Regions from separate parts of the Micromonospora sp. NPDC051006 genome, predicted to be linked through region 1. Evidence: riboswitches for the same ligand, from Rfam matches in the RefSeq annotation. Region 1 holds a riboswitch; the other holds the start of a gene.
The links. Region 1 has a riboswitch for ZMP and ZTP ahead of ACIBBA_RS16330 (bifunctional 5,10-methylenetetrahydrofolate dehydrogenase/5,10-methenyltetrahydrofolate cyclohydrolase). Riboswitches for the same ligand answer to the same signal wherever they lie in the genome.
Positions count from the first base shown of each region.

Region 1 (4,203 bases):
CGGTGGCCAAGTCCAACAAGGCCACCGAGCCGGCCGCCGCCCCGGCCGCCCCGGCCGCGGTGGAGAAGGTCGTCGAGTACCGGCCGGTGCGCAAGCGGCTGCCGAAGAAGCGCCCGTCGGAGACGGTCTCCTTCTCCGTCGGCGGCGCCGAGGGCTACCTCACCGCGTCGTCCTACCCGGACGACGGCCTCGGCGAGGTCTTCCTCAAGATGTCCAAGCAGGGCTCCACCCTCGCCGGGGTGATGGACGCCTTCTCGGTGGCCATCTCGATCGGCCTCCAGTACGGCGTTCCGCTGGAGACGTACGTCAGCAAGTTCACCAACATGCGCTTCGAGCCGGCCGGTATGACCGATGACCCGGACGTGCGGATGGCCGCCTCGGTGATGGACTACATCTTCCGTCGGCTGGCGCTGGACTTCCTGCCCTACGAGCGCCGTGCGGAGCTGGGCATCTTCACCGCCAGCGAGCGGGCCGCCCAGCTGCGGGCCGAGGCCGAGGCGGAGAGCGCCGCGGTGACCGGTGCCGAGCTCACCGCGATGGCCTCGTCCGCTCCGGTCGAGACCAAGCCGGAGGAGCCGAAGACCGGCCCGGTCGCCCAGCCGGCCAAGGAGACCGTCGACATCGTCGCCGCCAAGCCGGCGCCGTCGGTCGGTTCCAGCACCGAACTGCTGGAGGCCGTGATCGGCAAGGCCGCCGACGCGCCGCTCTGCTTCACCTGCGGTACGAAGATGCGCCCGGCCGGCAGCTGCTACGTCTGTGAGGGCTGCGGCTCCACCAGCGGCTGCAGCTGACGTACGCACCGCATCACCCGCGAGCGCGGCAGGGACCACCTGCCGCGCTCGCGGCGTTTCCGGCCACTGGCCGCCAACCAGCGTCCCAGCCGGAGCGTGCTGCGACGCGGTCGAACGACAGCGACCGCCCGGCTTACTGGTTGGCGCGCTCGGCGGCGCGTACGGCGTTGCGGAACAGCATCGCGACGGTGGTCGGCCCGACCCCGCCGACCCGGGGGGTGATGGCGCCGGCGACCTCGGCGCAGGCCTCGTCCACGTCGGGCAGGAGGCGTCGCCCGTCGTAGCGGACGCCCGCGCCGATGACGACGGAACCGGGCTTGACGTGCTCGGGTCGGACGATGCCGGGTACGCCGGCGGCGGCGACGAGGATGTCGGCGCGGCGGGTGTAGCGCGGCCAGTCGGGGACGCCGGTGTGTACGACGGTGACCGCCGCGTTCGCGGTCGGGCGCTTCTGCGACAGCAGCATCGCCAGCGGCCGCCCGAGGGTGGCGCCGCGGCCGAGGATGACGACCTCACGGCCGGCGACGGGGATGTCGTGGTACGCCAGCAGCGCTTCGATGCCGGCGGGGGTGCACGGCAGCGGGCCGGGCACGCCGACGGCGAGCCGGCCCATGTTGAGCGGGTGCATGCCGTCGACGTCCTTGTCCGGGTCGATGGTCTGCAACGCCGCGTCGTAGTCCAGGTGCGCCGGCACGGGGTACTGCACGAGCAGCCCGTGCACGGCCGGGTCCGCGTTGAAGCGGGCGATGGCCCGGTGCAGGTCGGCCTGGGTGGCGGTGGCGGGCAGGTGCTCGTGCGGGGAGGCGAACCCGAGGGCGGCGGCCTGGCGCTGCTTGATGCCGATGTAGCGCGCGCTGGCGTCGTCGTCACCGACGAGGATGGTGGCCAGACTCGGGATGATTCCGCGGCCGGCCAGGCGGGCGGCAGCGGCGGAGGTCTCGGCCAGGACGGCCTCGGCGACGGGAGCGCCGGGCAGCAGCCGGGCCGGACCCAACGTGGTGATCTCGGTGGATGCGCTGGTCATCTGGGTAGGTGCTCCTCGGCGCGGGCGCCCAGGCGGTCGACGCCCGCGAGAGGCTCCCCGATGGTTCCACCATCCCTGTGCCGCCAGTCGCCGGTAGCTCGATGATGCCGTATCACCAGGGCGGACGGGCACGCCGGGGTCAGGGCTGGGCGAAGAGCGGGCCGTAGTTCGACCGGAACATCTTCTCGCCGAGGCGGCGCAGCACCGCGTCGCGCAGCACCGGCGGCAGCCCGGTGGCCTTGTCCCGACGATGGGTCTGGCTGAGCACCCAGTCGGTACGCGCACGGCGGCGCTCCTCGTACCCGCGCAGCGCCCCGGCGAGGCTCTCGGCGGCGGCCAGCGACTCGGCCAGCACCAGCGCGTCCTCCAGGGCCATGGCCGCGCCCTGGGCCATGTTCGGCGAGGTGGCGTGCGCGGCGTCACCGACCAGCAGCACCGAGCCCCGCGACCAGGAGCCGAGTACGACCTCCTGGTTCGGCCCGGCGTGCAGGGTGCTCGGGTCGGCGTCGAGAGCGTCGAGCATGGTGGCGACCGGTTCGGTGAAGCTCGCGCGTAGCTCGTCGCGCCAGCCCGGCCGGTCGGCGACCGGACCGTCGTTGTAGTAGCAGTACGTCTGCTCGGCGCTGATCGGGATCGTCAGGAACTGCTTGCCGCGCCCCAGCTGCACCGACCAGACCGGCTCGGCGTCGATCCGCGGGGCGAGCCACCGGTAGGCGTACTGGCCGAGGGGGCGTGCCGCCGCCCGGCCGTCGAAGGCGAGCCGGCGGATGGTCGAGTTGACCCCGTCCGCGCCGATCACCAGGTCGTAGCGTTCGGTGCTGCTGTCGTCGAACTCGACCGCGACCCGGTCGCCCTCCTGGACGAGCGCGACCGGCTGGCGGCCCCACCGGATCGGGACGTCCCCGACGCCCGCGAGCAGCGCCTCGTGCAGCCGCGCCCGGGGCAGCGAGACGCAGGGCCCGACGCCCTGCCAGAGGGCGGCGACGTCGATGTCGAAGAGGCGGCGACCACGCTGGTTGGCGCTGCGCTGCCGGGTGATCTCCACGGCGACGTCCGTGACCGCCTCTCGCAGGCCCAGCTCGCCCAGCATCCGGGTCGCGTTGCCGGTCAGGTAGATGCCGGTGCCGGAGTCGGCGGGCCCGGTGGAGCGCTCGACGACGTCCACCGTCGCGCCCCACTTCTCCAGGGCGGCGACAGTGGCCAGCCCGGCGACGCCACCGCCGACGATCAGTACCCGGATCCCCTCGCCCCGCACGATCAGCTCCTCCTCCGGTGCCCTGCCGCCGGCTGAGCTGCTGCTCGACGTCCCGGCCGGCGGTGAACTCTACGAGGTGCCGGAGGCAGCCGACGTGATCGGGGAGACGGGCCCGGCAATGACGGATGAACTGCGCAGGGCCCGGTGGGAGCTGCGTCACGGACCTGGGACAGCGGCCGGGGTGGGTTGCGAGGATCGGGGGATGACGACCGCCGATGCGTACGTCGAGTTCGGCACCCGGGAGACGCGGGGCGTATCGCCGTCGTACGAGCGTCTGTCGCTCGCGGTGTCCCGCGACCGCGAGCTGCTGGACCTGCTCGACGAGTTGCCGCCGGCCAAGCGGCAGCCGAACCTGCTCTTCGGCGTCGTACGGCTGCTCGGCGGCCCGCTCGACGACCCGGCCGCCTTCCATGACCACGTGGTGGCGAACTGGCCGGCGATCGCGGCGCAGATGCGGGTGCGGGCGACCCAGACGAACGAGGCCGGGCGGTGCGCCGTGCTGCTGCCCGTGCTCGCCGCCTTGCCGCAGCCGCTCGCGCTGTTGGAGGTCGGCGCGTCCGCCGGGCTCTGCCTCTACCCCGACCGGTACGCCTACCGCTACGGCGAGCGCCAGGTCGGCGCGGGCGAGCCGGTGCTCGACTGCGCCGCGGTCGGGGTGCCGGTGCCGGCCGCGCGGCCCGAGGTGGTGTGGCGGGCCGGTCTGGACCTGAACCCGCTCGACGTGACCGACCCGGCCGACATCGCCTGGCTGGACGCCCTGATCTGGCCGGAGCAGACCCACCGCCGGGCCCGGCTACGCGCCGCGGCCGCCGTCGCCGCGGCCGATCCACCACGGCTGGTCCGTGGTGACCTGGTGGACGACCTGCCGGCGCTGGCCGCTCAGGCGCCGGCCGACGCGACGCTGGTGGTGTTCCACACCTCGGTGCTCTACCAGGTGCACCGGCCGCGGCGCGAGGCGTTCGTCGAGCTGGTACGCGCACTGCCCGGCCACTGGCTCGCGAACGAGGCGCCGGAGGTGTTGCCCCACGCCTCGCTGCCGGCGTCGCCCGGCGAGGCGACGCACAACGTGCTCGCGCTGGACGGGACGCCGCTCGCCTGGACCCGGGGGCACGGGCAGGCGATGGTCTGGATGG
Region 1 covers NZ_JBITFP010000009.1:11,182-15,384, forward strand. Annotated here, with positions in the region: gene ACIBBA_RS16325 (vitamin B12-dependent ribonucleotide reductase) at 1-791, shown strand, start outside; gene ACIBBA_RS16330 (bifunctional 5,10-methylenetetrahydrofolate dehydrogenase/5,10-methenyltetrahydrofolate cyclohydrolase) at 925-1,815, opposite strand; ZMP/ZTP riboswitch at 1,835-1,916, opposite strand; gene ACIBBA_RS16335 (FAD-dependent monooxygenase) at 1,955-3,070, opposite strand; gene ACIBBA_RS16340 (DUF2332 domain-containing protein) at 3,273-4,203, shown strand, end outside.

Region 2 (4,203 bases), on a different contig from region 1:
TCAGCCCGACCACGACCGACCAGATCCTGTCGACCACCTTCAACACGGCGACGCGGACCAACGGCTGGGGTTGGAAGCAGGGCACCTCGATGGCCAGCCCGCACGCCACCGGCGTCGCGGCCCTGGCCCTGTCGGCCCACCCGGGCATGACGCCGGGGCAGCTGGCCTCCTTCCTCGAGCGGACGGCGGAGGCGCTGCCGTGCGAGCAGGGCGTCTGGGAGCCGCGGCCCGGCTTCCCGGCCACCTGCACGGGGGGCAAGCGCAACTCGTTCTACGGCGCGGGCATGGTCAGCGCGTACAACGTGGTGAAGTGACCACATCGCACGGATGACGGTGGGGCCCGGCGCGCAGGCGCCGGGCCCCACCCCGTTCGAGGGACGGTTGTTTCCGCAGTTCAGTCCCGGGGTACCGGACGATCACCTGACACATTCGAGGAGGTCCGCCGGTGTCCACTGATGCCATCGTCCTGCTGAAAGAGGACCACAAGGAGATGCGCCGCCTGTTCAAGGCCTTCCAGGATGCCGAGGAGGGCCCGGCAAGCCAGCGGGGCAAGCTGGTGGGGCAGATCGTGGAGGCGCTCACGGTGCACACCTACCTGGAGAACGAGGTGATGTACCCGGAGGTCCGCAAGCTCCTGCCCGACCTGGAGGACGACATCCTCGAGTCGTACGAGGAGCACCACGTGGCGGACGTGCTCTGCGCCGAGCTGCACGCCATGACGGCGGAGGACGAGCACTTCAACGCCAAGACCACGGTGCTGATCGAGAACGTCCTGCACCACGTCGAGGAGGAGGAGCAGGAGTGGTTCCCCAAGGTGCGTGAGGCGCTCGGCCGCAAGCAGCTCCAGGAGATCGGCGAGCGGATGATCGCGCTGCGGGCCGACGCGCCGCGCAAGCCCACCGACCCGAAGGCAATCAAGAAGTCGGTGGACGCGGTCACCGCCTGATCAGCCCCGAAGACGTGGACGGGCCCGGCATCGCCGGGCCCGTCTCTCGTGTGCCGAAGGTTCAGTCGGCGGAGCCGGGCTCGGCCATCTTCCGGTGCTGCTCGGACTTGAGCTTGTCCGGAACGATCTTGCCGACCGCGGTCTGCACCTTGTTCATCAGCGAGCCGGCGGTCACCGTCTGATCGCCCTTCATCAACGCCGTGAAGCCCTGCTCGGCCACCGTCCGCGGATCGTCCTTGCGGCCGGAGCCGATCCGGGTGTCCTGCATCTGGGCCCGGTCGAAGAACTCGGTGTCGGTCGGGCCGGGCATCAGGGAGGTCACCGTGACCCCGGTCTCCTTCAGCTCGTTGCGCAAGGCCTCGGCAAAGGACTGCACGAACGACTTCGACGCGTTGTAGACCGCCTGGAACGGCCCCGGCATCGTCGAGGCGATCGAGGAGGTGAGCAGCACCCGCCCGGCCCGCCGCTGCACCATGCCGGGCAGGATCCGCTTGGCGAGGTGCACCGTCGAGCGCACGTTCAGGTCGACGATGTTCAACTCGTCGGCCAGGTCGGTGCCGCCGACGAAGGCGCCCCCGGCGCCCCGGCCGGCGTTGAGCGCCAGCGCGGCCACCGGGCGGCCGGTCGCCGCCACCGCCGCGGCCAACTCCTCCACCCCCTCGTGCCGGGCGAGGTCGACGCGGACCGGCTGGACCCGAGGGCCGCCGTCGCGCCGCAGCCGCGCCGCGGCCGCCTCGATGCCGTCGTCCTCGGCGGCGATGACCAGGTCGAAACCGTGCTCGGCGAACTGGACGGCCAGTTCGTACCCGATGCCACTGGACGCCCCGGTCACCACGGCGAGCGGCCGGTCGCTGCTCGGTGTGGTCATGGTCGTGCTCCTTCCCGCGGGTACCGGCCGTGTCCGCACCGATCACGGCCGTCCGGATAGGGGTGCCCCGCCACGGTGCGCCCAACCACCCGGGCCGCGACCGACTCGCGGCCGAGGTCGGCCTGGCCGGCCCCGGCCGACCCGGTAGGATCGGCGCGGGCCGTGACTGGCGCGTGGGGATGGGGAACCATCGGGGAGCGGCCCCGTCATGAGGACGCATGCCGAGCGCCTGGGCCTTCCGTACGCCAGTTGGAGGTCGCATGCCGTCGCCGAACGCCGAATCCACCGCCTTCCGCAGCGCGCTCGAGGTGATCCGTGCCGTCGAGCCCCGGGTGGCCGACGCGATCACCGCCGAGCTGGGTGACCAGCGCGAGTCGCTGAAGCTGATCGCCAGCGAGAACTACGCCTCCCCCGCCACCCTGCTGGCCATGGGCAACTGGTTCAGCGACAAGTACGCCGAGGGCACCGTGGGCCGCCGCTTCTACGCCGGCTGCCAGAACGTCGACACGGTCGAGGCGCTCGCCGCCGAGCACGCCCGGGAGCTGTTCGGCGCCGCGCACGCGTACGTGCAGCCGCACTCCGGCATCGACGCCAACCTGGTCGCGTTCTGGGCCGTGCTGGCCGACCGGGTGGAGTCGCCGGCGCTGAAGAAGGCCCAGGTCCGCCAGGTCAACGACCTCACCGAGGCGGACTGGTTCGCGCTGCGCCGGGAGCTGGGCAACCAGCGGATGCTCGGCATGTCGCTCGACGCCGGCGGGCACCTCACCCACGGTTTCCGCCCGAACATCTCCGGCAAGATGTTCGACCAGCGCAGCTACGGCACCGATCCGGCGACCGGGTTGATCGACTACGACAAGGTCGCGGAGATCGCCCGGGAGTTCAAGCCGCTGATCCTGGTCGGTGGCTACTCGGCCTACCCGCGGAAGGTCAACTTCCGGATCCTGCGGGAGATCGCCGACTCGGTGGGCGCCACCTTCATGGTAGACATGGCGCACTTCGCCGGGCTGGTCGCCGGCAAGGTCTTCACCGGCGACTTCGACCCGGTGCCGCACGCCCACATCGTCACCACCACCACCCACAAGTCGCTGCGCGGCCCGCGCGGCGGCATGGTGCTCTGCCAGCCGGAGCTGGCCGACCAGGTCGACCGGGGCTGCCCGATGGTGCTCGGCGGCCCGCTGCCGCACGTGATGGCCGCGAAGGCCGTCGCGCTCGCCGAGGCCCGCCGCCCGGACTTCGCCGACTACGCCCAGCGGATCGTGGCGAACGCCCAGGCGCTCGCCGAGGGGCTGCTGAGCCGCGGCGCCAACCTGGTCACCGGCGGCACCGACAACCACCTGGCGATCATCGACGTCACCTCGTACGAGTTGACCGGCCGGCAGGCGGAGCAGGCGCTGCTCGACGCGGGCATCGTCACCAACCGCAACTCGGTGCCGCACGACCCGAACGGCGCCTGGTACACCTCCGGCATCCGGATCGGCACCCCCGCGCTGACCACCCGGGGGCTCGGCGCCGCCGAGATGGACCAGACCGCCGAGCTGATCCACACCGTGCTCAGCCAGACGAAGCCGGGCGCCAACGCCGACGGCACCGCCTCGAAGGCCAAGTACGTGCTCGACCCGGCCATCGCCGACAAGGTCAGCCGCCAGGCCAGCGAGCTGCTGACCGGCTTCCCCCTCTACCCCACCGTCGACCTCACCTGACCCCCGCCCCGCCCCCGGCTTGTTGATCATGCAGTTGTGGTGCCCGGATGGTCCCGCTTCGCGGAGTGCGTCCCCCACCACAACTGCATGATCGCCGGGGGGCACGGGGGGCCCGGGGGGACGGGGGGACGGGGGCTGGTTAGGGGGTTAGGGCGCGGTTGCGGAGGGCGCGCAGGCGGTGCAGGACGTCGCTGCCGCCGCGGCCGAAGTGATCGTGCAGCCGGCGGTACTCGGCGTACAGCTCGTCGTAGGCGGCGGCCCGAGCCGGGTCGGGGTGCCAGGTCTCGCGCCGGTGGGCGCCCATCGCGGCCGAGGCCGCCGGCACGTCCGGGTATGCCCCGGCGGCCGCCGCCGCGTGGATCGCCGCGCCGAGCGCCGCCGGGTGCGCCGAGTCGAGCACGTGCAGCGGGCGGTTCAGCACGTCCGCGTAGATCCGCAGCAGCAGCCGGTTACCGGTGAGGCCACCGGCGGCGGTCAGCTCGTCGACCTCGACCCCGGCCGCGGTGAACGCCTCGACCACGGTCCGCGCGCCGAAGGCGGTGGCCTCCAGCAGCGCCCGCCAGATCTCCTCCGGGCGGGTGGCCAGGGTCAGCCCGAGCAGCATCCCGCTCAGCTCGTGGTCCATCAGCACCGAGCGGTTGCCGCTCTGCCAGTCCAGGGCGAGCAACCCGTGCCCGCCCACCGGCTGG
Region 2 covers NZ_JBITFP010000014.1:77,573-81,775, forward strand. Annotated here, with positions in the region: gene ACIBBA_RS21225 (S8 family peptidase) at 1-314, shown strand, start outside; gene ACIBBA_RS21230 (hemerythrin domain-containing protein) at 446-946, shown strand; gene ACIBBA_RS21235 (SDR family NAD(P)-dependent oxidoreductase) at 1,008-1,814, opposite strand; ZMP/ZTP riboswitch at 1,967-2,056, shown strand; gene ACIBBA_RS21240 (glycine hydroxymethyltransferase) at 2,075-3,514, shown strand; gene ACIBBA_RS21245 (ribulokinase) at 3,654-4,203, opposite strand, start outside.
Region 2: another riboswitch for ZMP and ZTP. It lies ahead of ACIBBA_RS21240 (glycine hydroxymethyltransferase); the one in region 1 lies ahead of ACIBBA_RS16330 (bifunctional 5,10-methylenetetrahydrofolate dehydrogenase/5,10-methenyltetrahydrofolate cyclohydrolase).